One region of the Pseudoalteromonas sp. CO342X genome, then DNA from elsewhere that is predicted to be linked to it. Evidence: predicted binding sites of a transcription regulator. Region 1 holds the regulator's gene; each other region holds the start of a gene.
The links. Region 1 encodes FliA, which starts transcription of late flagellar genes. Its sites were predicted from a motif close to CTAAAGNTNNNNNNNNNNNNGCCGATA; they were not measured.
Positions count from the first base shown of each region.

Region 2: the regulator FliA is predicted to act here: its motif matches at 4,564-4,590, upstream of EXT47_RS02555 (DUF3530 family protein).
Region 3: the regulator FliA is predicted to act here: its motif matches at 3,854-3,880, upstream of pomA (flagellar motor protein PomA).
Region 4: the regulator FliA is predicted to act here: its motif matches at 5,274-5,300, upstream of EXT47_RS01710 (DUF5610 domain-containing protein).

Region 1 covers NZ_SGPH01000020.1:166,114-173,624, reverse strand. Annotated here, with positions in the region: gene flhB (flagellar biosynthesis protein FlhB) at 1-746, shown strand, start outside; gene flhA (flagellar biosynthesis protein FlhA) at 830-2,932, shown strand; gene flhF (flagellar biosynthesis protein FlhF) at 2,952-4,427, shown strand; gene EXT47_RS10950 (MinD/ParA family protein) at 4,420-5,280, shown strand; gene EXT47_RS10945 (RNA polymerase sigma factor FliA) at 5,283-6,017, shown strand; gene cheY (chemotaxis response regulator CheY) at 6,060-6,443, shown strand; gene EXT47_RS10935 (protein phosphatase CheZ) at 6,463-7,239, shown strand; gene EXT47_RS10930 (chemotaxis protein CheA) at 7,253-7,511, shown strand, end outside.
Region 2 covers NZ_SGPH01000010.1:119,703-127,213, forward strand. Annotated here, with positions in the region: gene lptD (LPS assembly protein LptD) at 1-1,034, opposite strand, end outside; gene EXT47_RS02540 (aminoglycoside phosphotransferase family protein) at 1,147-2,142, shown strand; gene murU (N-acetylmuramate alpha-1-phosphate uridylyltransferase MurU) at 2,151-2,843, shown strand; gene djlA (co-chaperone DjlA) at 2,833-3,678, shown strand; gene EXT47_RS02555 (DUF3530 family protein) at 3,688-4,533, opposite strand; gene EXT47_RS02560 (DUF368 domain-containing protein) at 4,654-5,589, shown strand; gene EXT47_RS02565 (2OG-Fe(II) oxygenase family protein) at 5,627-6,316, opposite strand; gene nhaD (sodium:proton antiporter NhaD) at 6,463-7,511, shown strand, end outside.
Region 3 covers NZ_SGPH01000010.1:307,870-315,380, forward strand. Annotated here, with positions in the region: gene EXT47_RS03380 (ligand-binding sensor domain-containing diguanylate cyclase) at 1-427, shown strand, start outside; gene dxs (1-deoxy-D-xylulose-5-phosphate synthase) at 525-2,396, opposite strand; gene ispA ((2E,6E)-farnesyl diphosphate synthase) at 2,563-3,462, opposite strand; gene xseB (exodeoxyribonuclease VII small subunit) at 3,462-3,701, opposite strand; gene pomA (flagellar motor protein PomA) at 3,936-4,703, shown strand; gene EXT47_RS03405 (flagellar motor protein MotB) at 4,706-5,635, shown strand; gene EXT47_RS03410 (hypothetical protein) at 5,805-6,326, shown strand; gene EXT47_RS03415 (aromatic amino acid transport family protein) at 6,387-7,511, opposite strand, start outside.
Region 4 covers NZ_SGPH01000007.1:51,505-59,015, forward strand. Annotated here, with positions in the region: gene ccoG (cytochrome c oxidase accessory protein CcoG) at 1-1,245, shown strand, start outside; gene EXT47_RS01685 (serine/threonine protein kinase) at 1,290-2,264, shown strand; gene EXT47_RS01690 (thiol:disulfide interchange protein DsbA/DsbL) at 2,281-2,904, shown strand; gene EXT47_RS01695 (thiol:disulfide interchange protein DsbA/DsbL) at 2,923-3,552, shown strand; gene EXT47_RS01700 (DUF523 domain-containing protein) at 3,601-4,059, shown strand; gene trmA (tRNA (uridine(54)-C5)-methyltransferase TrmA) at 4,070-5,164, opposite strand; gene EXT47_RS01710 (DUF5610 domain-containing protein) at 5,329-6,456, shown strand; gene murI (glutamate racemase) at 6,520-7,296, shown strand; gene EXT47_RS01720 (RNA-binding protein) at 7,297-7,511, opposite strand, start outside.

The sequences.
Region 1 (7,511 bases):
CTCCAATGAAGGGATTGAAGCGAATGTTAGGCCCGCAAGCGGCAATAGAGTTATTGAAGTCCGTTCTTAAGTTTGTATTAGTAGCTGGCTTTGCAATCTTGCTTATTAATATGTATTTTAACGAAATATTACACTTGAGTATTGAACAAATCCCTTCGAGTATAGAGCATGCGTTAGAAATCATTGCGTGGATGTTCTTAGCACTTAGTTGCACTATGATCATTATTTCAGCGATTGATGCCCCTTATCAAAGTTATAATCACCATAAGCAGCTAAAAATGACGCTGCAAGAAGTCAAGGATGAATACAAAAACTCAGAAGGTGACCCTCAGATAAAAGCGCGGATCCGTCGAACACAAAGAGAAATGTCGCAACGACGTATGATGCAAGATGTACCAGATGCAGATGTTGTTGTGACCAACCCTACTCACTATTCGGTTGCGCTTAAATACGACACTGAACGAGCGGGAGCGCCTATAGTTATTGCAAAAGGGGTTGATGAACTTGCGATGCAAATTAGAAAAATAGCCAAAGGAAATGCAGTGCCGATTGTGGAGTCACCCGTATTGACTCGTTCACTTTATCACACCACAGAAGTAGGTGATCAAATCCCTGAACAATTGTTTACCGCGGTTGCACAGGTACTTGCTTATGTATTTCAGCTAAATCGTTTTCAAAAGGGCAAAGGGAAAAGACCCGTTGCACTTACTCGAGATTTACCAATCCCAGACGATTTGAAGCATTAAAATTGCTCTCATAAAAATAAGCTATTAATTGGAACGTATATTGCATTTGTTGCTATGTGTCAATTTTTTGCTTGTGTTAAGTTATGGAATTTAAAGCAGTTTTACAACAACTCAATCGAGATAAAAAAGAATATGCTAAAGGTGTGGGTACTCCATTGTTGGTGCTTGCAGCACTTGGCATGGTTATTCTGCCGCTACCTCCTTTTTTGCTTGATATTCTATTTTCCTTCAACATTGCATTGGCACTTGTGGTGCTATTGGTGACTGTTTATACCTTGAAGCCACTTGAATTTGGTATGTTTCCTGCGGTACTACTGATCGCGACTATCATGCGATTGGCACTAAACGTAGCGAGTACTCGCGTCGTATTACTTGAAGGTCATAATGGTGGTGATGCGGCAGGTAAGGTGATCGAAGCCTTTGGTAGTGTTGTTATTGGTGGCAACTACGCCGTCGGTTTAGTTGTATTCCTTATCCTTATTATTATTAACTTTGTCGTAATTACCAAAGGTGCAGGCCGTATTTCTGAGGTGTCTGCGCGTTTCACCCTTGATGCTATGCCGGGTAAGCAAATGGCCATTGATGCAGACTTAAATGCCGGTTTTATCTCTGCAGATGACGCCCGGGCTCGTCGTGAAGAAGTGACTCGAGAAGCTGACTTTTACGGTTCAATGGACGGTGCAAGTAAATTCGTTAAAGGTGATGCTATTGCAGGTATCGTGATCCTTGCCATTAATATAATAGGTGGCCTTTTCGTTGGGATGATCCAGCATGATTTAAGCTTTGGTCACGCGATGGAAGTATATACCATGCTGACAATCGGTGACGGTCTGGTCGCGCAAATTCCTTCTCTTTTACTCTCAATTGGCACTGCAATTGTCGTAACGCGTCAAAATGAATCGCACAACATGGGCGATCAGTTTAAAAACCAACTGGGTAATGAAAAGTCGCTGGCTATCGCGTCAGGCATTTTGATCACCATGGGACTCGTTCCAGGCATGCCACATGTTGCCTTCTTAGGATTAGGCGTATTACTTGGCTATATAGCCTATTACACAAGTCAGCAAAAGAAAAAGGCGGAGATCGAAAAGGCGGAACAAGCTGCCAAAGGGCCTGCCGCCAAAGGAGGCCATCAACAAGATCAAAAAGAGCTTGGTTGGGATGATGTACAACCTGTTGATGTGATTGGTTTAGAGGTAGGTTATCGCCTAATTCCTCTAGTTGACCAAGCCCAAGGCGGGGAGCTTCTCAGTCGTATTAAAGGGGTGCGTAAAAAGCTATCTCAGGAACTGGGCTTTTTAGTACCGCCGGTACATATCCGCGATAACCTAGAATTAGATCCAAATGCATACAATATTACTTTAATGGGAGTTGGCTCAGGAACCGGTGAGTTGAAGCATGGCGATGAGCTCGCAATTAACCCAGGGCAGGTGTTTGGGCCGATTAAAGGCATAGAGACTAAAGATCCTGCATTTGGCCTAGATGCAGTATGGATTAAGCCAGACCAAAAAGATGAGGCGCATTCACTTGGCTATACAGTAGTAGATGCTGCAACTGTGGTGGCAACACATATCAGTCAATTATTAACGAATAATGCGTCACTATTACTTGGTCATGAAGAGGTACAAAATCTATTAGATATGCTTGCGAAAAGTCACCCTAGATTAGTAGAAGGCTTAGTACCTGATATTTTACCGCTCACTACCGTGGTAAAAGTGCTACAAAATCTGCTTAATGAGGGCGTTGCAATTCGAGATATGCGCTCGATTGTACAAACTTTAGTTGAGTACGGACCACGTAGCCAAGACCCTGATGTATTAACGGCTGCGGTAAGAATTTCATTACGTAGATTGATTGTTCAAGATGCCGTTGGAAGCGAAGAAGAAATTCCTGTCATAACATTGGCGCCTGAGTTGGAACAGATGTTGCATCAGTCACTTCAGAACGCAGGTGATGAGGGGGCAGGTATTGAACCTGGCTTGGCTGAGAGGCTTCAAGAATCATTAAGAGAAGCACATCACAACCAAGAAATGCTAGGGGAACCGTCCATCTTATTAACCTCAGGTATGTTAAGAAGTGTGTTATCTCGATTTGTTAAACATACAATTCCAGGTCTTAGAGTGATGTCATATCAAGAAGTGCCGGAAGAAAGACAAATTAAGATAGTGAGCTCGGTTGGACAATAGAGGATAAAGGGGCTGTAACATGAAAATTAAACGTTTCTTCGCAAAAGATATGCGTACGGCTTTAAATGAAGTAAAAGAAGAGCTTGGTGCAGATGCTGTCATTATGTCTAACAAAAAGTTAGCAGATGGTGTTGAAATCGTCGCAGCAGTTGATAATGACCGTGCTGCTGCACCAGTTAAGCAAGCTCCCACTGCCCGTGCGACTGCCTCAAATGAGGCTCCGACCCGCTTTGTCCGTCCAGAGCCTCGCCAAGCACAGCCAGCAAAACAAGCGCAAGTTGCCGATAGCTTAGCGGCATTGCTCGAGCGTCAGGCACCGCGCCCGCGCTCACCAGAACTTGCTTCTATGTTCTCCCAGTCGGGGATTGATACAGAGCAAATGTTAAGCAGCCAACGTAAAACACAAACTGCTGCACCGACGCATCAAGCGAAGCCACAGCAAGCTCGTCGCCAATCTTTTGACTTTGATGATGATGCATTTGAGCAGCCACAGCAGTGGGGCGAGTCGGATGAGTTAGACAACGGTTTTGGTGATGATTTACCGGAGTTAAATGCCAAGCCTGACGAAATGAGTGCAATGCGTGAAGAAATGAACGCTATTCGTCAATTACTTGAACATCAAGTATCTGGTCTAATGAAACAAGAAATGGCTCGTCGCGATCCAACCCGTGCGTGTCTTGTAGATCGTTTGGAAGGAATGGGCATAGACAAAGATGTTGCTGAGCAAATGGCATGCTTTATCCCTGATGATGTTTCTCGTAAAGAAGCCTGGAATGCATTGTTAAATATGGTGATCAACCAAATGCACACCACTAACAATGATATTCTTCGTCAAGGTGGCGTATTTGCGATGGTGGGTCCAACTGGTGTTGGTAAAACCACAACGGTTGCAAAATTAGCGGCATTAGGTGCACAAAAATACGGTGCAGATAAAGTGGCGTTAATAACGACTGATACCTACAGAATAGGCGCTTACGAGCAGTTAGCTACCTATGGTAGAATTATTGGTTGTCCGGTTAAGCAAGTTAAAGATGCAAATGAACTTGCAGAAGTGCTTTATCATTTACGCAATAAGCGTCTAGTATTAATAGATACGGCGGGAATGAGTCAAAGAGATTTGCGCTTAACTGAACAGTTAAATACACTTATGCGTAGCGCGAGAGTAGATATTCGCAGCTATTTAGTATTAAGTGCGACAGCACAGATGAATGTGTTACAAGAAACAGTAAGACACTTCAAAAAAGTAAATTTAAGTGGCTGTATTTTCACAAAACTTGATGAAAGTCTAAGTTTAGGTGAGATAATTAGCATAGCGATTCAAAATCGCTTGCCAATAGGGTATCTTACCAACGGTCAGCGAGTGCCAGAAGACATTCGCGTAGCAAATGCTCAAAAGCTAGTAAAAAAGGCTGAGCAATTGTATTTAAAAAGAATAAAAGCACAGCACTCTCGACGTGTACCTGTAGCGTCAGAGTCAGTAGGAATGTATGATTAACACAGTTTTAGATCAAGCAAGTGGCCTGCGTAGAATGAGTCAAAATAGCAACCAGGGTGTAAAAGTAATAGCCGTGACCGGTGGAAAAGGTGGGGTGGGTAAAACCAACGTCTCGCTCAATACTGCCATCGCTATGGGCCAACAAGGACAGCGAGTTCTCGTTTTAGATGCGGACTTGGGCTTGGCAAACTGTGATGTGATGTTAGGTCTAAGGGTAGAAAAAAATCTGTCGCACGTGTTGTCGGGTGAATGTGAACTAGATGAGATTCTCGTAGAAGGTCCCGCTGGAATTAAAATTGTACCGGCGACCTCAGGCTCTCAAAGTATGGTAGAGCTGACTCCCGCAGAGCATGCAGGACTTATTCGTGCATTTAGCGAGCTTAACACGCAATTTGATGTCTTAATTGTTGATACCGCAGCTGGTATCTCAGATATGGTTCTGAGCTTCTCTCGAGCTGCACAAGATGTGATGGTTGTGGTGTGTGATGAACCGACTTCCATTACAGATGCTTACGCGTTGATCAAAGTTTTGAGCAGAGAGCATGGTGTCTATCGTTTTAAAATTGTTGCCAACATGGTCCGCAGTATGCGTGAAGGGCAAGAATTATTTGCTAAACTTTCAAAAGTTACAGACCGTTTTCTTGATGTAGCACTGGAATTAGTGGCCACCGTACCGTTTGACGAAAACATGCGTAAATCTTCTCGCAGACAAAGAGCTATCGTGGATTTATTTCCGAGTTCCCCTGCGGCGATTGCGATTAAGGGACTAGCTGCTAAGGCAGTTAAATGGCCAATTCCGCATCAACCTTCTGGTCATCTAGAATTTTTCATTGAACAACTTGTAAACGGGTGATTATGGCTTCTCCGGTCAATAGAGCTGCGGGATATCAAACTTCAGACCACATTCATAAGGTGGTTGAACGGCATGCTCCACTTGTCAAAAAAGTGGCATGCCACCTGATTGCTCGACTTCCGGCAAGTGTGCAACTCGACGATCTGATCCAGTCAGGTATGATTGGATTGATTGAAGCATCTAAAAATTTCGATGCAACTAAAGGCGCTAGTTTCGAAACCTTTGCGGGGATCCGTATTCGAGGCGCAATGCTGGATGAAATCCGTCGTGGTGATTGGGCGCCTCGTTCTGTTCACAAAAATAGCAGAATGGTTGCAGAAGCTATCTCCGAGTTAGAATCTCTCCTTGGTCGAGAACCAAAAGACACTGAAATCGCTGAAAAACTTGATATATCTCTAGATGAGTACCATCATATTTTACATGATGTAAATGCAAGTAAAGTCATCGGTATTGAGGATCTTGGGGTTGATGAAGACGTGATAACCCCAGCAAACAGCGATTTTGCGCTAGACAAACCGTTTAATAACGTTAAAAATGAACGTTTTAACGAGTCTTTAGTAAATGCTATCAAAGCGTTACCCGAAAGGGATGCTCTGGTTTTATCACTTTACTATAACGACGAAATGAATTTAAAAGAGATTGGTGCCATCCTTGATGTCAGTGAATCTCGAGTAAGCCAAATTCACGGTCAGGCAATGATAAAGCTTAAAGCTAAAATCAATGACTGGATAAATTAGAGTACATAAAATAGTTGGGTTCGAACCTCACTGGAGGAAGTTTTGGATAAGAACATGAAGATTCTCGTGGTTGATGATTTCTCTACTATGAGAAGAATAATCAAAAACCTATTAAGAGATTTAGGCTTTACCAATGTTCAAGAAGCTGATGATGGTAGTACAGCACTTCCGATGCTACAAAATCAGGAGTTTGACTTTGTAGTAACTGATTGGAATATGCCGGGCATGCAAGGTATTGATTTGCTTCGTGCAATACGCGCAGATGAAAAGCTTAAGCACATTCCAGTGTTGATGGTTACCGCAGAAGCGAAAAAAGAACAAATTGTTGCAGCAGCGCAAGCTGGGGTGAACGGATATATTGTTAAACCGTTTACTGCAGGTACGCTCAAAACTAAGCTTGAAAAAGTATTTGAGCGACTAGGCTAACAGCAAGGGGATATGGCCTATGTCTGTAAATGCTGCGCCTCAAATTACACTTGAACAAGCTAAGCAACTTGTTGAGCTTCTAGAGCAAGGTGAACAAGAAAAAGCTGACCAGCTGATTTTAGAAGCTGCTAACAAAGAGCAATCGGAGTTATTTGCAGAAGTCGGAAAGCTGACTCGCCAATTACACGAGTCCTTGAAGAACTTTGAGCTGGATACTCGCCTCGCAGATCTCACGACAGAGGCTATTCCTGACGCCAAGCAGCGTCTTAATTATGTTATGGAAATGACAGAAAGCGCTGCTAACAAAACGATGGACGCGGTCGAAGAAAGCTTACCTCTTGCGCAGAACCTAGCGGATGAGTTAGCGCAAATAAAGCCCACTTGGGATCGATTGATGAGCAGAGACATTCAACTCGGTGAGTTTAAATCTCTGTGTCATGATCTCGACAGCTTTATGCAGACTTCAAAGACACGTACAGACGAATTACAAGGTTTAATGACGAATGTGCTGATGGCTCAGGACTATCAGGATTTGACTGGGCAGGTTATTCGGCGCGTCATTGAGCTTGTGAGAGAAGTAGAAGATAGTCTCATTCACCTCCTGACTGTTTTTGGTACTTCAGATGAAGCGCCTTCAACTGCTGTGAAAGCGAATGAAAACGAAATAAAAACAACCGAGACTATCAGTGATGAATTGTCTGGACCTGAAGGTCCAATTATTGACGCTGAATCGCGAGATGACGTGGTTTCTGGTCAAGACGAAGTCGATGACTTGCTATCTAGTTTAGGCTTCTAGTTGGAGAGTGTGTATGAGCTTTGAAGTCGATGAAGATATCTTGCAGGACTTTCTTGTTGAAGCAGGCGAAATATTAGAACTGTTATCTGAACAGCTTGTTGAACTAGAAAATAATCCTGAAGATAAAGAACTTCTCAATGCGATTTTCCGTGGCTTCCATACCGTAAAAGGTGGGGCTGGCTTCCTAGGTATGACCGAACTGGTCGATGCCTGTCACGGTGCGGAGAACGTGTTTGATGTACTACGACAAGGGCAACGAAAAGTAACTTCCG
Region 2 (7,511 bases), on a different contig from region 1:
TCACCAAGGTAACTTAGACTGCCGGTGCGATATAACTGAGTGTCAGTTTCATTGGCGTATTCGGATGTTAAGTCAGTGAGATAGTTATCGTCACTGACATTTGTGACATCAACAAATGCGCGCCATTTATCACTTAAATAGCTTTTTTGTTGCCAATGCACAAGATAGCGATCGTCTAGCTGCGGCTCGGAATCATCCTTACTGAGATATTCCACCCCAATTTTACCTTGATGTTGTTCAGTTAAATACCTGAACTCGGTAATAAGCTGAAATCCTTTATTGGCCATATATCTTGGCGTTAAGGTCGCGTCGTAGTTGGGGGCTAGATTGAGATAATAAGGGGTGATCAGCTCCAAGCCAAATTTATTTGAGCTGGAAATTGTCGGCGTCAGCAGGCCAGATTTTCGTCTATCGTCGATTGGAAATGTAAAATAGGGTAAATAGATAATGGGCGTGTCCATAATTTTGAACACCGTATTATAGGTCTCACCCCAACCGTCTTCTCGAGAAAGTACAATGCTGCTTGCCTCGATACTCCAAAATGGGTCATCAGCAGGACACGTGGTAAAGCTGGAGTTGTCGAGTGAAATTTTGCTGCCAGAGGCATGCAATTTCTCTGCACCACCGCGGCCCTGCTGGTCTGTTAATTCATATTCAGCACCAAGCAAGCTCACGGTGTTAGCATTTAAATCCGCGAATAGCCCATTGCTGTGAACTTTGGTAAATTGGTCACGATAGAGTAGTGGTCCAGAAGCGCTGAGCAGGCCTTCTTTTTTATCGATTAGCGCACGTCTAGCTTCTAAGCTCATGGTTTCAGTGTTAATCACCACATTACCCGAAAACTCAGCGCTATCAGTACCTTGTAGTTCTAAGTCATCGGCAACGATATCAATGGCATTTTTGGGCAGCGAGGCTAACGGCTTCCAGTTTTCTGGCTGCATATAGTCTTTACATTGTGCGGCGACAATGTTCGTATTAGCAAAAGCTGTAGAGTGAATCGCGGATAATACAGCCAAGCCCCAAATTTTGCGCATTTAATAACCTATTAGCTGAGCATTTAATAATAAGCTCATCATGATAAATGAAAACTGTCGGAAATACAGTAGCATTTAAATATTTACAAGTAGAAGGTGTAATAGTTAATCCATGAATAGTCAAAACCAGCGCGTCGAGTTTATACAGCAAGCAATACATAGCGACGATTTTACGTGTGAGGCTATCACCTCGGATGCCAGTTTCCGCCGTTATTATCGCGTTAAGCGACAAACGATGTCGTGGATCTTAATGGAAACACCAGTCGATAAACTCGATAATGCCCCTTTTATCGGTTTAAATACGGTGTTTGCAGAGCAAGGCCTCAATGTGCCACAAATCCTTGCGAGTAATGAAGAGCAAGGGCTGTTACTGTTACAAGACTTGGGTTCTGAGCATTTGGCCGATAGGTTGGCATTGCCTTCTCGGCTAGAGGACTATCGTGCGCTGATAGCGCTTATTCCAGAAATAGCCAAAACACCAAAGAGTGAATGGATGAAGCCCTATGATGCTGATTTCGTTGATATGGAACTTAATATCTTTTACGAGTGGCTTGTAACAAAATGGCTTGGTTTAACACCCACCGAATATCAACAAGTGCAGTGGCATAATGTGAAGTTGAAACTCGTTGATGCGATGACTTGCCAGCCGCAGGTTACGATGCATCGAGACTTTCATAGTCGCAACCTGATATGTCATCAGTCTCAGTGGTATCTCATTGATTATCAGGATGCGGTACAAGGACCTGTCACCTATGATGCGGTTTCTTTGTTGCGGGATTGTTATACTCGCCTTGATGCACATGAGTTTACTGAGCTTCAGCAACATAGCTTTGATTGCTTAAAAGCGGCAAATTTATTAGGCGATATGGATTTTAGCACCTACCAACATTACTTTGACTTAACGGGGATGCAAAGGCACCTTAAAGCTGCCGGGATTTTTACTCGCCTATTGCAGCGAGACGGCAAAGGCGGGTACTTAGAAAATATTTTGCCAACCTTACGCTATCTTGTTGAAGTGGCGAATAAGTATAAAGAATTTCAGTGGCTTGCAAGCTGGCTGGAGAATGACATAATGCCTCAAGCGCAGGCCAAATTAGGCACTAAATAGAAGTAACAATGAAAGCGATAATTTTATCTGCTGGTCGTGGTAAACGCATGATGCCACTGACCGCGAACCAACCAAAACCTATGCTTAACGTCGCAGGAAAACCACTACTTGAGCATCATATCGAGCGTTTAAAAGCGGCTGGGATCTGCGATATTGTGATAAATCTTGCATGGCAAGGTCAGGTGATAAAAGACTATTTCGGCAATGGCATTCACTTCGGTGTCAATATTGAGTACAGCGATGAGCCTGAAGGCGGATTAGAAACTGCAGGTGGAATAATTCAAGCATTGCCGATGTTATGTGAACAGGATGACAGCTTTATTGTACTCAATGGCGATATTTTTACGGACTATGATGTCAGCAGCCTAATGCAGTTACAGCTCGGCAGCATAGCTGAGGGCCATTGCGAGGCGCACATTGTGTTGGTAGAAAATCCCAAGCATAATCCTGAAGGCGATTTTTGCCTTGCCCATCAGCCGCTCAATCAGCAAAAGTATACCTTGTCCGGCATTGGTAAATATCACCAAAGTTTTTTTGCCGAGCTTGGGGCTGGCTTTATAAAGCTAGGGCCGTTGCTGCGCAGTGGGCTTGAGCAGCATAAAGTTTCTACTGAACTGTATTTGGGCGCATGGGACGACATTGGCACGCCAGAGCGACTAAAAATGATCAACGAAAAGTTAGGGTATAGCGATGTGGGGTAAATTATTAGGCACAATTTTCGGCTTTTTATTTGGTCGTTGGTTAGGCGCTATTTTAGGTTTTTATCTCGGCCATTTATTTGATAAAAGTTTGCGTCAGGATTTTGATAAAGTCGGTGGCTTTCAAGGTTTCATGAAAGGTGAAGATCTGCATGAGCGCCAAGCCTTGTTCTTTTCCAGCTGTTTTTCTGTGATGGGACATATCGCCAAGTCTAATGGTCGAGTCAGTGAAATCCACATTCAAGCTGCGTCTGCGTTTATGAGCGAAATGGGCTTGCAGGGTGAAGAGCGAAAAGAAGCGCAACATGCGTTTACTGCGGGAAAAAGCAGCGACTTTTCGATAAAAGAAGCGGTTACCGATTTTAAAGAAGCTTTTGCTAGACGCTATGACTTGAGGCAGCTGTTTTTAGAGATTCAAATTCAAATGGCATTTTGTGATGGTCATGTGTCTGATGCGGAGAAGGCCTTACTTAAACAGGTGAGCAAGTATTTAGGTTTCGCAGAAACACACTTTTTGTTCCTGCTAAAGCGCTACCAAGCAGAATTTGAGTTTCGTCGCTCTCAGGCGTCGGGGAGATCGCAACATCAACACCAGCAACAGGGCGGCCGTCAACCAGCACCACAAGATAACGGTTTAAACCGTGCTAAAGCATTGGCTGTACTGGGATTGAGTGAAGGGGCGAATGAGCGTGAAATCAAAAAAGCTTACCGCAAACTAATGTCGCAGCATCACCCTGACAAATTGGTGTCTCAGGGATTACCTAAGCATATGATGGAAGTGGCAAAGCGCAAAAGCCAAGATATTCAGTCTGCCTATGAATATTTAAAAAAGAGCTAACTTGAAACACTATAAGACGCGTAAAAAACCGAGTAACTCCTTTCTGAGCCTTTGATGTTGGAGTGGATCGGTTTTTTCTCCAAAAAGCTCCCGTTGGCGATAATCAAATTTACTGTTTTTTCTCGCCCAGCGGGCTCTGTCTGGCGTATTGTCGACCACAATAGGATTGTCAAAACTGTAGTAAACATCCAGTAAAGCAGGGCTTATCAAAGAAAGGTTGGATGCCAAGTGCTTTTGCCGCGTTGCATTAGGTAGTTGTGGGCTTACAACGGCAAAGGCATCGATACGTAGATTGGGTAGGGTGGCTAAGTGCTCACCGAATAAACCTGCGCTATTACCAAATGCGACAACCACCAACTTTTCTGTTTGAGTCATGGACAGGGTGTTATAAAGCACCTCAAAGCGGCTGATCAAGGCCATTTTATATTCGTCGAGATTAGATTCTGAAATGGGGGCAAGCGTTTGCTGAGCCGGTTTTTCAGCATCGGGGAGCGCGATGTCTTGCTCTAGTAGACTCGGTGCATAAGAAAGGTCTGGCGGAGTAAGGGTATAGGTGTCGTAGCCATCATCGCTTAAGCGTTTTGCAAGAAAGCTTATGCCGCTGTTATTGAGGGGCGGAGTTTGCATGTCTGGTAATAAGATCACGATGCCTTCACGAGCAGCTGCCATATATTCTTGATGAAATACATAAAAGCTTTTGTTTTCGCTTTCCAGCTTTATCAGTTGCGATGGCTCGTAGAAGCGATTAGCGTCTTGCTGATAAAGAGAACCAAGCGGTGCTGCATCAATATGTTCTGCTGCAAAAGTCGTCGCGGGTAAAGCCGTAACAAGTAATAAAAGCGTTCTGATGATCATGGTACAAGCGCGTAAAATATCATAATTGGTTATCGACCAGTTAAGCGAAAGCTTTAGCTGTCGCTATTTTTTAGCGTTTTAAGTTAAACTGCTCGGCAGTGGAAATGAAAGGAGAAATTTGTGCAGTATAAAGATAGCAAACGAGACTATCTCTTTATGTTTTTAAAAGGTGCCGGAATGGGGGCTGCGGATGTTGTCCCTGGCGTTTCCGGCGGCACCATTGCTTTTATTACCGGTATCTATGCACGTTTTTTAAATGCCATTAAAAGTGTGAACTTACAGGCTTTGAGTACACTGCGCCGTGACGGCCTAAAAGCAACTTGGCAGTACATTGATGGTAGCTTTTTACTGGCGGTATTTTCTGGTTTGCTCATCAGTGCAGCGTCTTTGGCGAAGGTGATCACTTATTTATTGGAAGCACACCAAACACTGGTATGGTCATTTTTCTTTGGTCTTATCGTCGCTTCTTTTATTTATGTTGCAAAACAGGTCTCTCATTGGAACGGCCAAAATATTATTGCCTGCGCAGTTGGTGCTGTCGTGGCCTTTGCTATTACTTCCCTTTCACCAGCTGAAGCACAAGCATCTCATTGGATGTTTTTTATCTCCGGTGCTATTGCCATTTGCGCGATGATCTTACCTGGGATCTCAGGGAGCTTTATTCTACTGTTATTGGGTATGTATGGCCATGTACTCAGTGCGGTGAACCAGCTTGAACTTGGCTTAGTGAGTCTATTCTTACTAGGTTGTATTGTGGGGTTAATGTCGTTTTCGCGCCTACTCAGCTGGCTATTGGCGCACTATCAACAAGTAACGTTTTCGCTACTAGCTGGCTTTTTACTTGGCTCGCTTAATTTATTGTGGCCTTGGAAACAAGTGCTTACGACTTACGTGAATTCCAGTGGTATCGAAAAGCCATTGAGTCAGGCCAATATTTTGCCAGCGCAATATAGTACGCTATACGGTCAAGACCCAAATACGCTGGCATGTATTGCGCTTGCCATTGCAGGCCTTGCGCTGATCTTAACCATTGAAAAGATAAGCGAAAAATATTAATAAAATAGACACCTAGAACAATAGACACGGGTTGAGCTTACGTGTCTATTGTTCTAAACCACCCCGTTACAGAAAGTCGCGGCGCTTTTGCAAATGGTGCGACGTAAGTCACAGAATGAATTTTACTTACATCAAACACCACCAGTGAATTGAACTTAGGTGCATAACTTTTAGTGGGTGTGCCATCACGTTCAAAAAACTGCAGTAGCCCGCCCCAGTCAGGGTGCCAACTTTTGCTTAGGCTGAGTACATAGGCATAAACCCGGCCCTCAGCTTCAACAATGTCATTATGTCGAGTTAAATACTGACCACCAATAAATCGTGTTGCTTGGGCAGAGGTACGGATTATGTTCTGTCCAGAGATAGCGGAAAAGCAGGACTGTACAGCGCTACTATTGAGGTTATTGTAGAGTTTTTTCAGAGCCTCAGGGCTCGTCGATTCTATGGAGTGGCGGCCATACATAAAACCAACCCCACGTGATGCATAGCTATGTATATCTTCAAGCAAGGCTTGCTGCTCTTGCGGTGTTAAGGCAAGAATATCACTGTCTTTGACTGATTTTGCTGCCCCGTTATGAAACAGTGCGAGCTGGTAGTCTAGGTTACAGAGACACTCATGTAGTTGTTGAGCGTTTGTATCGTCTAGAATATTTTCAATCCGTGCAAAGCCATCGTTGCTCAATTTTTGCTGTAATTCAATTTGTTGTTGCTGCGAAAGTTGAAGCATATATACCTACTGCTGATGTATGGGCCTGTTTGTAATACTGTAAACAGGATGCCTTAGACTTCAGTCCAATGCTGATTACTTTTTATCTATGCTAAAGTGAGTTTGGCTGAAATGCCATCCCTCTGCACTCATCGATAGGCAAAAAAATGAAAATCAATGGACTACTGCTATTCTGTTGCGCATGGGTCATATCCGTGATCCCATCACCAGCCTTGGCGGCTCAAGGCACCTTAGATCTTACCAGCTCGACACTCGGCTTGGTTTGTATTGTTGTCTTCGTTTTAGCATACGCACTTGTAATGCTCGAAGAAAAACTCCATATGCGAAAATCAAAGCCAGTGCTTGTAGCGGCAGGCATCATTTGGCTCATGATTGGGGCGTATTATGTTAATCAGGGACAACCCGATGTTACCGAGCATGCGTTTCGGCATAATTTGTTAGAATTTGCGGAGTTGATGTTGTTCTTGCTCGTTGCGATGACTTATATCAACGCGCTAGAGGAGCGCCGCCTTTTTGATGCACTACGAGCGTGGATGATCCAAAAGGGTTTTAGCTATAAGAATCTATTTTGGATCACTGGGTTCTTATCCTTTTTTATCTCTCCAATTGCAGATAACCTAACAACAGCCTTACTAATGTGTGCCGTGGTGATGAAGGTGGCTGATGGTGACAAAGAGTTTATCAATCTAAGCTGTATCAATATCGTGATAGCAGCCAATGCTGGCGGTGCATTCAGTCCCTTTGGTGACATTACCACTTTGATGGTATGGCAAGCCGGTATGGTACATTTCAGTGAATTTTTAGCGCTATTTGTTCCTTCACTGGTCAATTACATCGTACCTGCACTCGTAATGAGTTATTTTGTGGCGGATAGAAAGCCGAGTGCAGTTTACGAAAGAGTAGAGCTTAAACGCGGCGCTTTAAGAATTTTAACTTTGTTCCTACTGACTGTCGCAACCGCTGTGCTTTCACACAGCTTGCTGCATTTACCACCGGTTCTTGGCATGATGATGGGGCTGGGCTACCTACAGTTTTTTGGTTACTTCCTAAGAATGACATTGCCTGGGTCGTTAGCACGCAAGCGAGCGATGGCGGAAAGAGAAGGGGATCAAGAGCGTCTCGAGAAGTTAGGAAGTGTTGTGCCATTTGATGTCTTTAGCAAAGTTTCACGCGCTGAGTGGGATACCTTATTATT
Region 3 (7,511 bases), on a different contig from region 1:
GTTACTCAATACACGGACACAAGGTTCTGATTATGTTGTCCGTTGGAGTGGTGATGAATTCCTATTACTACTACGTGACTTTAGCAGAGACTATATCGAAGAGTATGTCAGTGACTTATGTAAGGCGATTGCTGAAACGGATTACCGCTTACCGAACGGTAAAACGACTAAACTGACGGTGTCGATGGGGTGGTCATATTATCCATTGCCACTACTAGGCGGTAAGGTCATTGGTTGGGAATCATCTGTGAATCTCGCTGATATCGCATTACATCAGGTCAAACAACGTGGCGGTGATGGTGCTGCGACAATCATCTTTGACGATCAATTGGATGCATTCGAATTTGAGCAAAGCGCGAACATAGAGTCTCAGCTACAACTTTTGCAAAGTAATGGACTTGCGGAAGTAAGAGTGTGGATGAGGTAAAGCTCATCCACACTCTTAAACTGTCAACGTATTGCAGGACGAGAGGCAGAGCATAAAAAAGGCTTCCAAATGGAAGCCTTTTTAGAACTGCTCAAAGTCAAGACTGTGGATTTAGCCAAGCCTTAATTTGCTGACTTATTCCTTCGCTGCTTAAACCCAGTTCGGCGTGGATCTCGGATTGCGAACCATGTTTAATAAACTCATCAGGTAGGCCGAGTAGTTTGATTGGCTTTAGATGGCCTTGGGCTAAAAAATATTCGCTCACAGCTGAACCTGCACCACCAGCAATTGCGTTGTCTTCAAGTGTTACAAAGCGCTCGTGAGTTACCACTAGCTCTTCGATAAGTGCGGTATCTAAAGGTTTTACAAAGCGCATATCAACTAGTGTAGCATTTAGCTCTGCGGCAACGGCTTGAGCGTTTTCAAGCAATGTACCAAAGCTTAAAATAGCCAGCTTTTCACCTTCTCTTACTACCTTGCCCTTACCAATTTCCAGTTCGCTCATTTCTGCACTAATCTCTGCGCTTCCCGCACTGCCCCTAGGGTATCTTACCGCAGCTGGCCTATCTAGGCGGTGACCGGTATAGAGCATTTGGCGACACTCATTGAGGTCGCTTGGTGCCATTATCACCATATTAGGAATGCAGCGCAAAAAGCTTAGATCATAAGCCCCTTGGTGTGTTTCACCATCGGCACCAACGACACCTGCGCGGTCAATCGCAAAAAGTACCGGCAGATTTTGTAGTGCAACATCATGAATTAATTGGTCATAAGCACGTTGTAAAAAGCTTGAATAAATAGCAACAATAGGATTCAAGCCCTCACAGGCAAAGCCTGCACCAAGCGTAACAGCATGTTGCTCAGCAATCGCAACGTCAAAATACTGAGCTGGGTACTCTTTAGAGAAGCGCACCATGCCAGAGCCTTCACGCATTGCAGGTGTTATAGCCATCAGCTTGTTATCTTGTGCGGCCATATCACAGAGCCAGTCACCAAATACTTTTGAAAAGGTCGGTGCACTGGGTTTTGATTTGGGTAAGCTGTGCACGGTTGGATCAAACTTTGGTACGCCATGATAGCCAATAGGATCCGCCTCTGCAGGCTTATAGCCTTTCCCTTTTTGCGTTTTAACATGCAATAACTGTGGCCCCTTAAGGTTACGCATATTACGCAGCGTATCAACTAGGGTGCCAACATCATGTCCATCGATTGGGCCAATATAGTTAAAGCCAAGCTCTTCAAAGAAAGTACCTGGGATTATCATCCCTTTTAAGTGTTCTTCCATTCGGCCAGCAAGTTCTTTAACTGGCGGTACACCAGCTAACAGCTTTTTACTGCCTTCACGAATATTGGTATAGAAGCTACCAGAGAGGATCTTAGCGAAATGGTTTGTAAGTGCGCCAACGTTTTCTGAGATAGACATTTCATTGTCGTTCAAGATCACGAGCATGTCCGGATTAACATCTCCCGCGTGGTTCATGGCTTCAAACGCCATACCAGCAGTCATTGCGCCATCACCAATAATAGCAACAGTTTTACGGCCAATTGCTTCTCTTTCAGCGGCAATAGCCATTGCGAGCGCTGCAGAAATTGAGGTGCTTGAGTGACCAACACTAAAGGTATCGTATTGGCTTTCCTCTCGATATGGGAAAGGGTGTAGCCCATCTTTCTGGCGAATTGTATGCATCTGGTCACGGCGGCCCGTTAGGATCTTATGGGGGTAAGCCTGATGGCCTACGTCCCACACCAATCTATCCTGTGGTGTGTTGTAGACGTAATGCAATGCAACGGTCAGTTCGACCGTGCCAAGACCTGAAGCTAAGTGACCGCTGCTTTGAGAGACTGAGTTTAGCAAATACTCTCGTAATTCATCACTTAACACAGATAACTTATGCTGGGGTAATTGACGAAGTTGACTTGGGTCGTCAATTAACGCGAGTAAAGGATACTTGCTACTATCAAGTTTCATGGTATTTATCAGAGTCCTAGTGAGTCTTTGCTGAGTACTTACCCGCGCAGCTCACTTCATAATTATTAAAATTCGTCACCAACTGGTCATAATATTATGTTAGCCAGTATTTACAAAGTACTTGTGAATATTTTCTTAGCTTGGCGTAGTTATTTTATACGTCAGCTTAATATTCTCGATCTATGATGTATTTCGCTAAATCTGCAAGTATTTCTGTGTCACCATCTATTTTCGTAAGCGCATCCAATGCTTCATCTATCAACTGTTCGGCTTTTTCTTTTGCTTGCTCTAAGCCTAACAGTGCAGGGTAGGTAGACTTATTATGTTCTATGTCAGAGCCTTGTGGCTTACCAAGCACTGCCGTGTCACCTTCTACATCAAGAATGTCATCTCTGACTTGGAATGCAAGGCCTATTGCACGACCATAAGTGCGTATTGCATTACATGCTTGCTCGGTAACTAGCTCTGGGTTGCCGCATAAGATCCCAAGCTCCACAGCACAGCTTAGCAGTGCACCTGTTTTTAGCTTATGAATACGTTCAAGTTCGTCTATGGAAATTGAACGATTAGTAGCAGCTATATCAAGTGCTTGGCCACCAACCATGCCTTGTAGACCCGATGCCTTAGCTAGCGCGGAAATCATTTTTATTTGCGCATGGTGGCTTACTGCGAATTGATGCTCACTTAACAGCTCAAACGCCAGAGTTTGTAAGGCATCGCCAGCTAAGATAGCTGCCGCTTCATCGAATTGAATATGGCAGGTTGGACGGCCGCGCCTAAGTTCATCATCATCCATCGCGGGTAAATCATCGTGCACCAACGAATAGCTATGCACGCACTCTATTGCTGCAGCGGCCTTGTCTAAGTCTTCTGGAGCCGCACCAAACAATTCACCAGTGCAGTACACCAAAAACGGTCGCAAGCGTTTACCACCATTTTCTATACTGTAGCGCGTTGCGGCTTTGATATTTTCTTCAGTATCAATCACATTATCAAAATAGTGTAAAACGGTGGTTTCTACACGAGTCTTTGCAGACAGGAGTTTTTCTTGTAATTTTGCTGACATTAGGCTTCGTTTTCAAATGGCTGTAATTGCGCTTGCTCATCTTCGCCCATTAAAATAGCGACCTGCTGCTCAGCTTGCTGAAGTTTTTGGTTTGAAGCTTTTGCGAGCTTTATCCCACGCTCAAATTGTTTAAGTGCTTGATCCAGAGGTAAGCTACCGTTTTCCATGTCTGCAACGATTTGTTCCAACTCTTGCATGGCCTCTTCAAAGCTCAAATTATCAGGTTTTTTTACTGCCATATGTCACACTGACCCGTAAAGTAAAAGTGTGGCAATTTTAGGGGGATTGCGCGCCAAGGTCAAAAAAACCAGAGACTTTTTGATCTGACGGAGTATCGGCATTACAAGATCTGCTATAAACTCGCATTTTAAACACTTTTTAATATAATAGTGTTAAGTTGTAGAGAAACTTGCCGATAACTCAAACAATAATAACTGCGTGATTTATCACAAATAACTTCCCCCGGAGGACATGTGGATTTAGCAACGGTAATAGGGATCCTGGGTGCCATAGGTTTGATTGTAATGTCGATGGTACTGAGTAGTGATGGCCAGATCGCTATGTTCTATAACACGCCTTCCGTCGTTATCGTATTTGGTGGTTCAATTTTTATCGTATTGTCTAACTTTACGCTTGGACAATTTTTCGGCATTGGTAAAGTGGCCGGCAAGGCCTTCATGTTTAAAATTGAAACCCCTGAAGAGCTGATTGAAAAAGCCGTTGAGCTTGCTGATTCTGCGCGTAAAGGTGGTTTCTTAGCGTTAGAAGAAGCCGAAATTCCCAACCAGTTTATGCGTAAAGGCGTTGATATGTTAGTCGATGGCCATGACGCTGATGTTGTACGTGCCACACTGCAAAAAGACATTTCCCTAACGTCTTCAAGACATGAACTAGGCGCGGGTTTATTTAAATCCCTCGCGGATATTGCGCCTGCGATGGGGATGATCGGAACACTCATCGGCTTGGTAGCTATGTTGTCTAACATGGACGACCCAAAAGCAATCGGGCCAGCCATGGCTGTTGCACTTTTAACAACTTTGTATGGTGCGTTTTTAGCTAACGTGGTTGCGATCCCTATTCAGGTTAAGCTTGAGCTTCGTAAAGATGAAGAAGAGCGAAATCAGCGGCTCATCTTAGATGCTGTCTTAGGCATTCAGGATGGCCAAAACCCGAAAGTTATTGAAGGCATTTTGAAAAATTATTTGCCTGAATCTAAACGTGGCGCTGAGGCTGAGGAATAACCATGTCAGATGAGAAAGAATGTAAATGTCCTCCTCCAGGTCTTCCCGCCTGGATGGGGACATTTGCTGATCTGATGTCATTACTGATGTGCTTCTTTGTACTGCTACTGGCATTTTCTGAAATGGACGTGCTGAAGTTTAAGCAAATTGCCGGGTCGATGAAGTTTGCTTTTGGTGTGCAAAACAAAATAGAAGTAAAGGATATCCCAAAAGGTACCAGTGTTATCGCGATGGAATTTACTCCTGGTAAGCCAGAGCCAACACCAATTGAAACTATCCAACAGCAAACCGTAGAAATGACGCAACAGATGCTTGAGTTTCAGGCCGGTGATGAATCGTCTGCGGGTGGTCGGCAAGAGCAGCGGGGCAATAAGCGTGGTGGTGAGTCAGCCAGTACAGCTCAAGAAATGGCGTCAACGCAAGCAATCGCATCCGCAGATCAAGAACAAGTTAATGAGCTTGTTAAAAAGATTGCGCAGCAGCTAGAAAAGCAAATAATGGATGGTGCGATTGAGCTTGAGTCTCTAGGGCAGCAAATCATTATTCGTATCCAAGAGAATGGTTCTTTCCCCGCAGGTAGTGCGTTTTTACAACCTAAATTTGAACCAGTGATTGCCGAAATTGCAGAACTACTCAAAGATGTACCCGGTGAAATTACTGTCTCGGGTCACACAGACGATTTTAGAGTCACTAACGAACTTTACTCCAATAACTGGGATTTATCGGCGACGAGAGCGGTCGCTGTTGCGACTGTGATGGAGCGCGTTCGTGGTTTTGATAAGAACAGAATGGTCGTGGTTGGTCACGCAGACACCAGACCGCTTGTTCCCAATGACAGTGATGCTGATAGACGCCGCAATAGGCGTGTTGAAATCTCGATTTTACAGGGTAAACCTAAAGAGTCAGACCCTATTGAGGTGAGGCAAAATTAATTACAGTTTATTGCCAAATTACAGGGAATTCGCTAAAGTTCTAGCTGCTCTACAAACTCTCGATAAGGATAAAATGATGAACATTAAAAATTATAGATTACCAGGTGATAACGGCTCTGGCGGCGATGATGAAGCTGAAAAAAAGCCAAGTGTAACAAAGTAATTAATTATGTGGTCCGCGTGGGAGCCTGTTAGGCTCTTCTTTTTTGAGCATAGCGTTTGGGTATCTTTTATCGCGGTTATTTTATGTCTCGCAGTTCGTGATATAAAAGCGTTAAGATATGCAACTCTAATTGCGTTGTTTTATGTCTTGGGAATTCTGAATTCTGATTATATTAGGGCTGCTGATCCTGATAAAGTTTATCGGTATATCTATTGGGCCCTTTCAGACATTGTCTTCATGGCAATTATTGCTTACTGGGCTGTTAAAGATAAGATGTATCTATGGCAAAGTATTCTTGCCCAAATAATCATTATTCCAGCACCGCTATTACAGTTTTTTAGACTTGTCGACAGACATTTTATGGATCTGTCCTATTCAACTTACCTGTACCCTACAATTATTCCTATGGTTAATGTGGCTACTCTGTGTTTAGCATTTGTGCCAGTCTTTACCTTTTGGAAACTAATGCAAGATAGAAAAGAAGCGAGATTGGCTAGGGAAAATAGATTAGCAGAAACGACTAGTTAACCTAAACCTCGGATAATTAATGCCTTATCCAAGGTTCAGGTTAATTTGCAGCTGTTTTGCTTACCCTAAACTAGGAATAAGGCCAGCCATTTGCATTAGCTGAGAGGTGATGATCATCACACCAAAAATGGCGGCAAGTCCTAGTCCAAGCGTACCACCTTTAACCTGATATCCATCATTACCTCTAACTTTTCTCTGCTTCCATACCATAGCAACTGGTAGAAATACTGCTAACACCACGAGCGCAATCGCTGCATATCCCAGTGCCATAATAAAGCCCTTTGGATAAAAGAGGGCAAAGCCAAGCGGTGGTAAAAAGGTAATGAATGCCGTTTTTACACGGTCTTTCTTAGTATCTTGCTTTTTAAAGGCATCTGCAAAAAAGTCAAATAAGCCGAGACTAACACCTAAGAATGAAGTTGCGAGAGCAAGATCTGCAAAAACCGTCACAAATAATTGTACGTTGTCGTTGTGTGCGATAGACGAAATACTGGTGACAAAACCCGGCAGTCCCTCACTTGCCATTAAGCTCTCTTGACCCATAACACCTTGGCTTAGTAGTTGCCAAAATACATAGATGATAAGCGGGAGGGAAGCACCAAACATCATTACTTTACGTAATTGGCGGATATCTACGCCCACGTACTTAACGATTGATGGGATTGATCCATGAAACCCAAATGAAGTGAAAATTACAGGAATTGCCGCAATAACAAGCCCTTGCTCCACTGGCATATCGATAAGATGTTGGCCATGAACATAAGGAGTCAGGATAAAAAACAAACTCGCGAGCACGATAACTTTAATGGTAAATAGTAACTGGTTAAGCTTATCGACGGTACTTGTGCCTAATGTCACTATGGTTGCTATGATAACAGCAAGCAATACTGAACCGAGTTGGGGAGTGATCCCATCACCTAGTACACTAACCAGTTTGCTTTGAAGTTGTGCACCACCTCCCGCGATATAAGCTGCGCACAGTGCATAGAATAAAAATACCATAGAAAAGTTAGCGACATATTGGCCCGTTTTACCGAGCAAGTTTTTCGCCAGTGTATTTAGCGTTGCGTCTTGATCTGCGTATTGATGTACTTCCAACATAAGCAAAGCGGTATAGGTCATTAACAACCATGTGATTGCTAATAATGCGATAGCGGTAGAAAAGCCGAGTCCTGCTGATGCAAT
Region 4 (7,511 bases), on a different contig from region 1:
TGGTTAAATTTTCACGGCCATCAAGCGGTGTTGTTCGATATTTTTGAGCAGAAGTTTAATATTTTTGGCATGACACTATGGCCACAAGATCTGACTATCTTTGCTTTTATTCTGATGATAGCGGCATTTGCTCTGTTCTTGGTGACCACCTTCTATGGCCGAGTATGGTGCGGCTACACCTGCCCGCAAACCGTTTGGACGTTTATCTTTATTTGGTTTGAAGAAAAGTTTGAAGGAACGGCAAACCAACGGAAAAAGCTAGATCAGAGAGCGATGGATTTTGACAAGTTTTGGCGAAAAACGGCAAAACATGGTAGCTGGATACTCTTTTCACTGTATACCGCAATCACTTTTGTTGGTTACTTTACCCCAATCCGCTCGTTGATCCCTGATTTACTTACTTTTTCTGCAGGATTTTATTCCGTCATTAGCATTATCGTGTTTACCATTTGTACTTATGGTAATGCCGGTTGGATGAGGGAAATCATGTGTTTACACATCTGTCCTTACTCTCGTTTCCAATCAGCCATGTTTGATAAGGACACATTTACCGTCGCCTATGATAGCGAACGAGGTGAAAGTCGAGGTCCTCGAGGACGCAAGCAAGATCCAAAAGCGCTAGGGCTTGGAGATTGTATCGATTGCAACCTGTGCGTTCAGGTGTGTCCTACCGGTATCGATATTCGTAATGGCTTGCAATATGAATGCATCAACTGTGGTGCGTGTATTGATGCCTGCGATGGTGTTATGGATAAGATGAACTACCCGCGCGGATTGATTGCTTACACTACAGAGCGCAATTTAGAATCATCCAGCGAAAAGACCAAACCAGTACGTGGTAAATTAATCGGTTATTTAATGATTCTGGTCGTTATCACTGGTGCATTAGTTGCGAACATTGCGATGCGTAAGCCGATGGATCTTGATATTATTCGGGATAGAAATCAGCTTTATCGTGTCAATATTGAGGGATTGGTAGAAAATACCTATACCTTGAAAGTGATAAACAAAGCGCAAGTTGAGCAGAAATTTTCTATTGCAATAACAGGTCTAAGTAATTATCAGGTGATCGGTAAGCAAGAGGTGCACTTAGCAGCAGGCACGACATTAGATGTGCCACTCTCTGTTGTGATTGATCCATATGATTTGAAAAAGCCAGTCACTGAATTTGAGTTTGTGCTTATTAACCAAGACGATCCTGAAGAACGGCTGGCGCAGCCGACCAATTTCTTCAAAGGAAGATAACAAGGTAAAAGCGAGGTATAAAACCTCGCTTTTTTATAAACATTATGAACGATTTTAGTTTTAACGCGTTGACACCGGATCTAATTTTAGATGCGATTGAGGCACTTGAGATATATCCGACAACGGGATTATTGGCCTTAAACAGCTATGAAAACCGTGTTTATCAATTTGGTGCTGAGGACGGCAAGCGTTATGTGGTGAAGTTTTACCGCCCAGCGCGTTGGACGGATGAACAAATTCTAGAAGAGCATGAATTCGCACTGGCAGCGAAAGAAGCTGAAGTGCCTGTTGTAGCACCTTTACTTATTGCTGGGCGTAGTCTGCATTTTTATGAAGGTTATCGCTATACGTTGTTTCCAAGCGTTGGTGGACGCCAGTTCGAGCTCGATAATCTAGATCACTTAGAAATTTTAGGTCGCTACCTAGGGCGCTTGCATTGTCTGTCGGCTGAGCGAGCATTCGAGCATAGACCACAGCTCAATACCCAGCGTTTTTTGGTTGATGCGCAACAAACACTGCTAAAAAGCCAGTTAGTGCCTAGTCATCTACACACTCCATTTGTTACTATTCTTGAGCAAGTTATTAACAAAGCAACCTCAAAGTATCAAGTTGCCAAAACACTTCGGCTTCATGGGGATTGTCATGCTGGAAATCTATTGTGGTCTAGAGATCAATTGATGTTGGTGGATCTTGACGATTGTCAGCAAGGCCCTGCAATACAAGACTTGTGGATGATGTTAAATGGCGACCGCAACGAGCAATTGGTACAGTTAGACACCCTGCTTATGGGTTACGAAGAATTTATGCCGTTTGATTCAAAAGAGCTTGCGTTAATTGAGCCGCTACGTGCCATGAGAATGGTGAATTATATGGCTTGGTTGGCACAGCGCTGGCAGGATCCTGCATTCGAGCGGAACTTTTCTTGGTTTGCGACAGACAAATACTGGGAACAACAGATCCTAGCGTTAAAAGAGCAATTTGCTGCATTAGATGAACCAAGTTTGAGCCTATTTCCTTAAAATTAGAGAGAGTAACATGCTAAAAAAATTAAAAATCGCACTTATTGCATTACTTTTGCCCATTGCTGCGATGGCTTCAGACTTTACCGAAGGTGAACACTACACAACCTTAACAACCGAACAGAGTAACTCAGAGAAAGTTACTGAGTTTTTCTCTTTTTACTGTCCTCACTGTTTCCGCTTTGAGCCAATTGCAAAAGCGATTGAAAAGAACTTACCTGAGGGGGCGTACTTTGAAAAAAGCCATGTGAACTTCCTGCGAGGCGTTCCTACAGAAACGCAGAGCAACCTAAGCTATGCCTATATTATTGCTGATCAAGCAGGCAAAGCGGATGTGATTGCCGAGAAGATTTTTAATGCTATTCATGTTGAAAGAAACAAACTGTTAGACATTAAAGATTTGAAAACGCTAATGGAGTTAAATGGGATTTCTGCTGAAAAGTTTGATCAGGCTGTAACGAGCATGCCAGTAGTGAGTGCGGAAAATAACATGCTTAAAGCACAAGAAAAGTTTTCTGAAGCGGGTGCGCTTACAGGCGTTCCAACTTTTATCGTAAACGACAAATACAGAATCGAAATGAAAGGTATCAAGAGTCAAGAGCAGCTTGATGAATTGATCGCATATCTATTAAAAAAATAAGGACTGGAGAAAGTTAGTATGTTGAAAGTATTAAAAGGCTTAGCGGTTGCACTAATGCTTCCTCTTCTTGCTCAGGCTGCGCCATTTGAAGAAGGTGTACATTATGAAGTTATTGCTGAGCGTGGCACGAAAAAGCCTGAGGTAATGGAGTATTTTTCTTTTTATTGTCCAGCCTGTAACGCAATGGAAAATTTAATCGTTGACGTTAAACCAAAGTTGGACGAGGGCGTTAAGTTTAAAAAAAGCCATATAGATTTTGTTGGTCCAAGAGAGCCTGAGATCCAACAGGTGTTGGCACAAGCACTTGCAACTGCTGAAGTGCTGCCACAAAAAGACAAGATAGTTGCAGCCATGTTTAATCATATCCATGGCAAGCGTGCAAAAATCAATGAACTTGCTGATGTAAAAGATATCTTTATTGCGCAAGGTGTTGAAGAAGAGAAGTTTGATAAACTTTATGCCAGTTTCTCTGTTCGTACTAAAGCTTCAAAAATGCAACGTATGCAGAAGACTCTTTCTGATAAAGGCGCGCTAACAGGGGTACCAATGTTCGTGGTGAACGGTAAATACAAGCTATTACTTCGTGAGTCTGGTACGACTAAGCCTGAGCAAATTGCTGCTTTGGTGAATTATTTAGCAAAGAAATAAAATCTAATTTGTATTAGACTAGCCCTGCAATTATTGCGGGGCTTTTTTATGTTTAAAATTTTAGTTTCTAGCTGTTTATTGGGCTATCCGGTGAGGTATGACGCCTCTTCACAAAGCCTTCAAGACAATACATTACAGTATTGGCGGCAAAAAAATTGGGTCTTACCGCTATGCCCCGAAGTATCTGGTGGTTTACCAACACCTCGCCCATCGGCTGAAATAGCAGATGGTAAAGTTTTGAGTAAACAAGGGGATGATTTTACCACCGCGTTTGAACTCGGTGCTAAAAAAGCGCTAGCGGCTTGCCTTCAGCACGATATAAAGTTTGCGTTGTTAAAAGAGTCCAGTCCGTCTTGCGGCAGCAATCTGATTTACGATGGTAGTCATACCGGTAAAAAAATAGTAGGGCAGGGGCTGACTGCGTCTTTATTACAGCAATCCGGTATTCAAGTATTTAGCGAAACTCAGCTGCCAGCACTTATCACAGCGATGGCAGCCAGTCGTTAATCGTTAGAGATCACTTTCTCACTAAGTAAACGCCAGATTCAATATGATGGGTATAAGGGAACTGATCGAAAATCGCCATACGTGCGATTTTATGTGTTTCACATAACAAGGCTAAGTCACGCTCTAACGTGTCTGGATTACATGAGATATAAATAATGTTGTCGTAGTTGCTGACTAAGCGACAAGTCAATTCATCCATGCCAGCACGAGGCGGGTCGACAAGGATCGTTTGGCAATCATAGGACTGTAAATCAATACCATCTAATCGAGAAAACTTCTGCCCTTTCATGGCTTGTGTAAACTCTTCACTCGACATGCGAATAATATCTAAGTTATCGACTTTATTTGCTGCAATATTAAATTGTGCAGACTTTACTGATGATTTAGAGATCTCAGTAGCCAGCACTTTATTGAATGAGCCTGCCAATGCGATTGAAAAGTTACCGTTACCACAATAAAGCTCTAATAGGTCGTTGCTTAGCGGTTCACTAATGGACTGCGCCCAAGCTAGCATTTTCTGATTCACTTCCGCATTCGGTTGCGTAAAGCTGTTCTCAACCTGCTGATAAATATATTCTTTACCGTTAACGCTTAGTTTTTCAGTTACATAGTCGTTGCCAAACACAACCTTTTGTTTTCTAGCACGACCGATAAAATCAACTTTATAGGTTTGTTGCAATTCGGCTCTTAATGTCTGCATGGCAGTTTGCCACGCTTCATCTAACTGCTTGTGATAAAGTAAGCTGATCAGTATTTCACCGCTCAGCGTCGTGAGATAGTCGATCTGAAACAGTTTACGACGCAATATCTCGTTGCCTTTCAGCTGATGTATCATCACCTGCATCATTTCATTGACAAGCGGCGCACCAGGATCAAAGCTATCAACACGGATCTTTTCTTTTGTTTGCTGGTCAAACATGATGTGAAACAGATCTTCACCCTCATGCCATACTCTAAATTCACAGCGCTGGCGGTAATGGCGAGTTGCAGATTCATACACTTCAAGTGCAGGTGCATCAAACTGTGCAAATTGTGTTGTGATACGCTCAGCTTTATCTGCTAACTGTTGCTCGTATGCTGAATCATCAATTTTTATTACTGCCATGCTAAAACCATCTATGTTGAATTAAGAGGCGCTATTTTAGGGAGCGTTGCTAATTTGTCCAGTCTAGCATCACTGATGCGTCTGGTTTGCTGTTTTTTTAATCATTATACTTTAGCTTTGCGCAAATATGCCGATAATCTAACTAATATATTGGAGGGCATACCATGAAAATCGGGCAATTAAATCAGTTGCTCAATCCAGCGATGCAGCATAAGCCTGGAAAGAGCAAAGGGATAGGACCAAATATCCAAATTAATTCGGACAGCTATGCGGGGAATAAATCTAAGCTAGCAGCTAAAATTCTTGATGATAAGCTTGCAGAAGCGTTGGGGATTGAGAAGCCGACACAAGATAAAAAAGACAAGCCACTATTTGATTTTGAATCTATTGTCAAAAATGTACTCGATTTTGTTCAGGGTGCAGTGAAGAAAGCCAAAGTCGACGGCAAAAATGATGACGAATTGAAATCTATGCTAGATGGGGCACGTAAGGGCGTGCTACAGGGTATTAATGAAGCCAGCGAAGAGTTAAAAGGCATGGGCGCTTTCAATTCCGACATCGAAGATGGTATTGAAAAATCACGAGAAGGGATTTTTAAAGGTTTAGATGATTTTGAAAAAGAATTGTTTGAAGAAAAGTCGCCAAAGGCATTAGCGATCAGTGCCGCACAGTTTGCGAGCCTCTCTAATCAGGCTGAATATGCATTTACTACAGCTGAAGGGGATGAAGTCGTTATTTCATTCTCCGATGCGTATGCTCAGGGGGCCGCTGCGAGTGTCGCGCAAAAAGGTAATGATTATGGCATGGCATATGGCACTAAGTCCTCTCATGAGGTTAGTTTCTCAATTAAGGTAAATGGTGAGCTGAACGAAGAGGAGCAGCAGGCAATTAACGATATGATGGAAGATATCCGTAATGTCAGTGATTCTTTTTTCGGTGGTGAATACGATGAAGCTTTCGATTTGGCAAAGTCGCTTAGCTTAAACTCAGATCAGATCACTAATTTCACGATGGATCTAAGACAAAGTAAAACGTCTGCTGCGATTGCTCAATATCAGCAAGGCAATCCAATGAAAGAGTTAGAGAAGGCATTTATGCCACTCAATAAGCAGTTAGCAGATGTGCAAGAGCAAGCTAAGGGACTCAATGCCGATAATGAGTTGCCAAACCTGCTTGCTTGGATGAATGAAGGTCAGTCGAGACTAAATGAGTTTTTGGATTATGCTAGTAGCTTTTTTAGTAAACTGAATGAACTAAATAAAGAGCAAGTAGAGCAAAAACAAACAAGCTAAGCCAGTTTATTTTCGCGAGGACTCATGGCAAACTTCATACTTCATTGATTTGAGGTATGAAGTTTGTCGCATATTTTGGTTTTCGATTCGGGGATCGGTGGCACCAGTGTGCTGTCGCACTTAAAGGCATGTTTGCAGGGGGTTTCATTTAGTTATGTTATGGACAATGCTTTTCTCCCATATGGCCTTCAGCCTCAAGAGCTAATCAAATCACGTGTCAAGGGACTTATTCGTTGGCAACAGCAATACTTGGACAATGTTGATCTCATCGTCATTGCATGTAATACCGCTTCAACATACGCATTAGAAGAAGCCAGAAAACATACCCAGATACCAATTATAGGTGTGGTTCCTGCTGTTAAGCCTGCTGCATCTAGTTCAAAGACCAAGCACATCGCACTATTAGCAACACCGGCAACGTCAAATAATGCATATACGCATAAGCTCATCATGGATTTTACCTCAGGTTGTAAAGTTGAAACTTTGCATTCAACGGAGCTTGTAAGGATCGCTGAGCACTTTTATTGGCATAATGAGTTGGATAAAGAGGCACTGTGCGCGGAAATAGCTCGGCTTAACATTCCAGCCACTGTTGATAGGCTAGTGTTGGGGTGTACACATTTTCCTTTGATAGCTCACGATATCAAGAATTGCTTACAGAAGCATGTTGAGCTGGTTGATTCAGGCAAAGCAATAGCCAACCGTGCAGTGTCATTGTTGGGAAGTCAAATAGTAGTAGGAGAAAAGGTGCCGAGTGCATCGGAAGTGTGTTTCTATGCAACGGCACCAGTAATGGATAGTAAAGAAGTAATCTCTATAATTAATTTAAATAAAGATTAATTAAGCGGGTGAGTGATCCATCTCACCTTCAGGCTTTTGCTTTGCTTCTCTTACTTTTAATGTACGCTGTTGAAATTCACGCTCATTGAGTTGAGTGATCGCCTTTTCTGCATCTTGCTTAGACATCTCAACAAAACCAAAACCACGTCGTTTGCCTGTGTTTTTATCCTTAAGTAGACGAACTGAAAATACTTGCCCTTGCTCTTCGAAAAGTT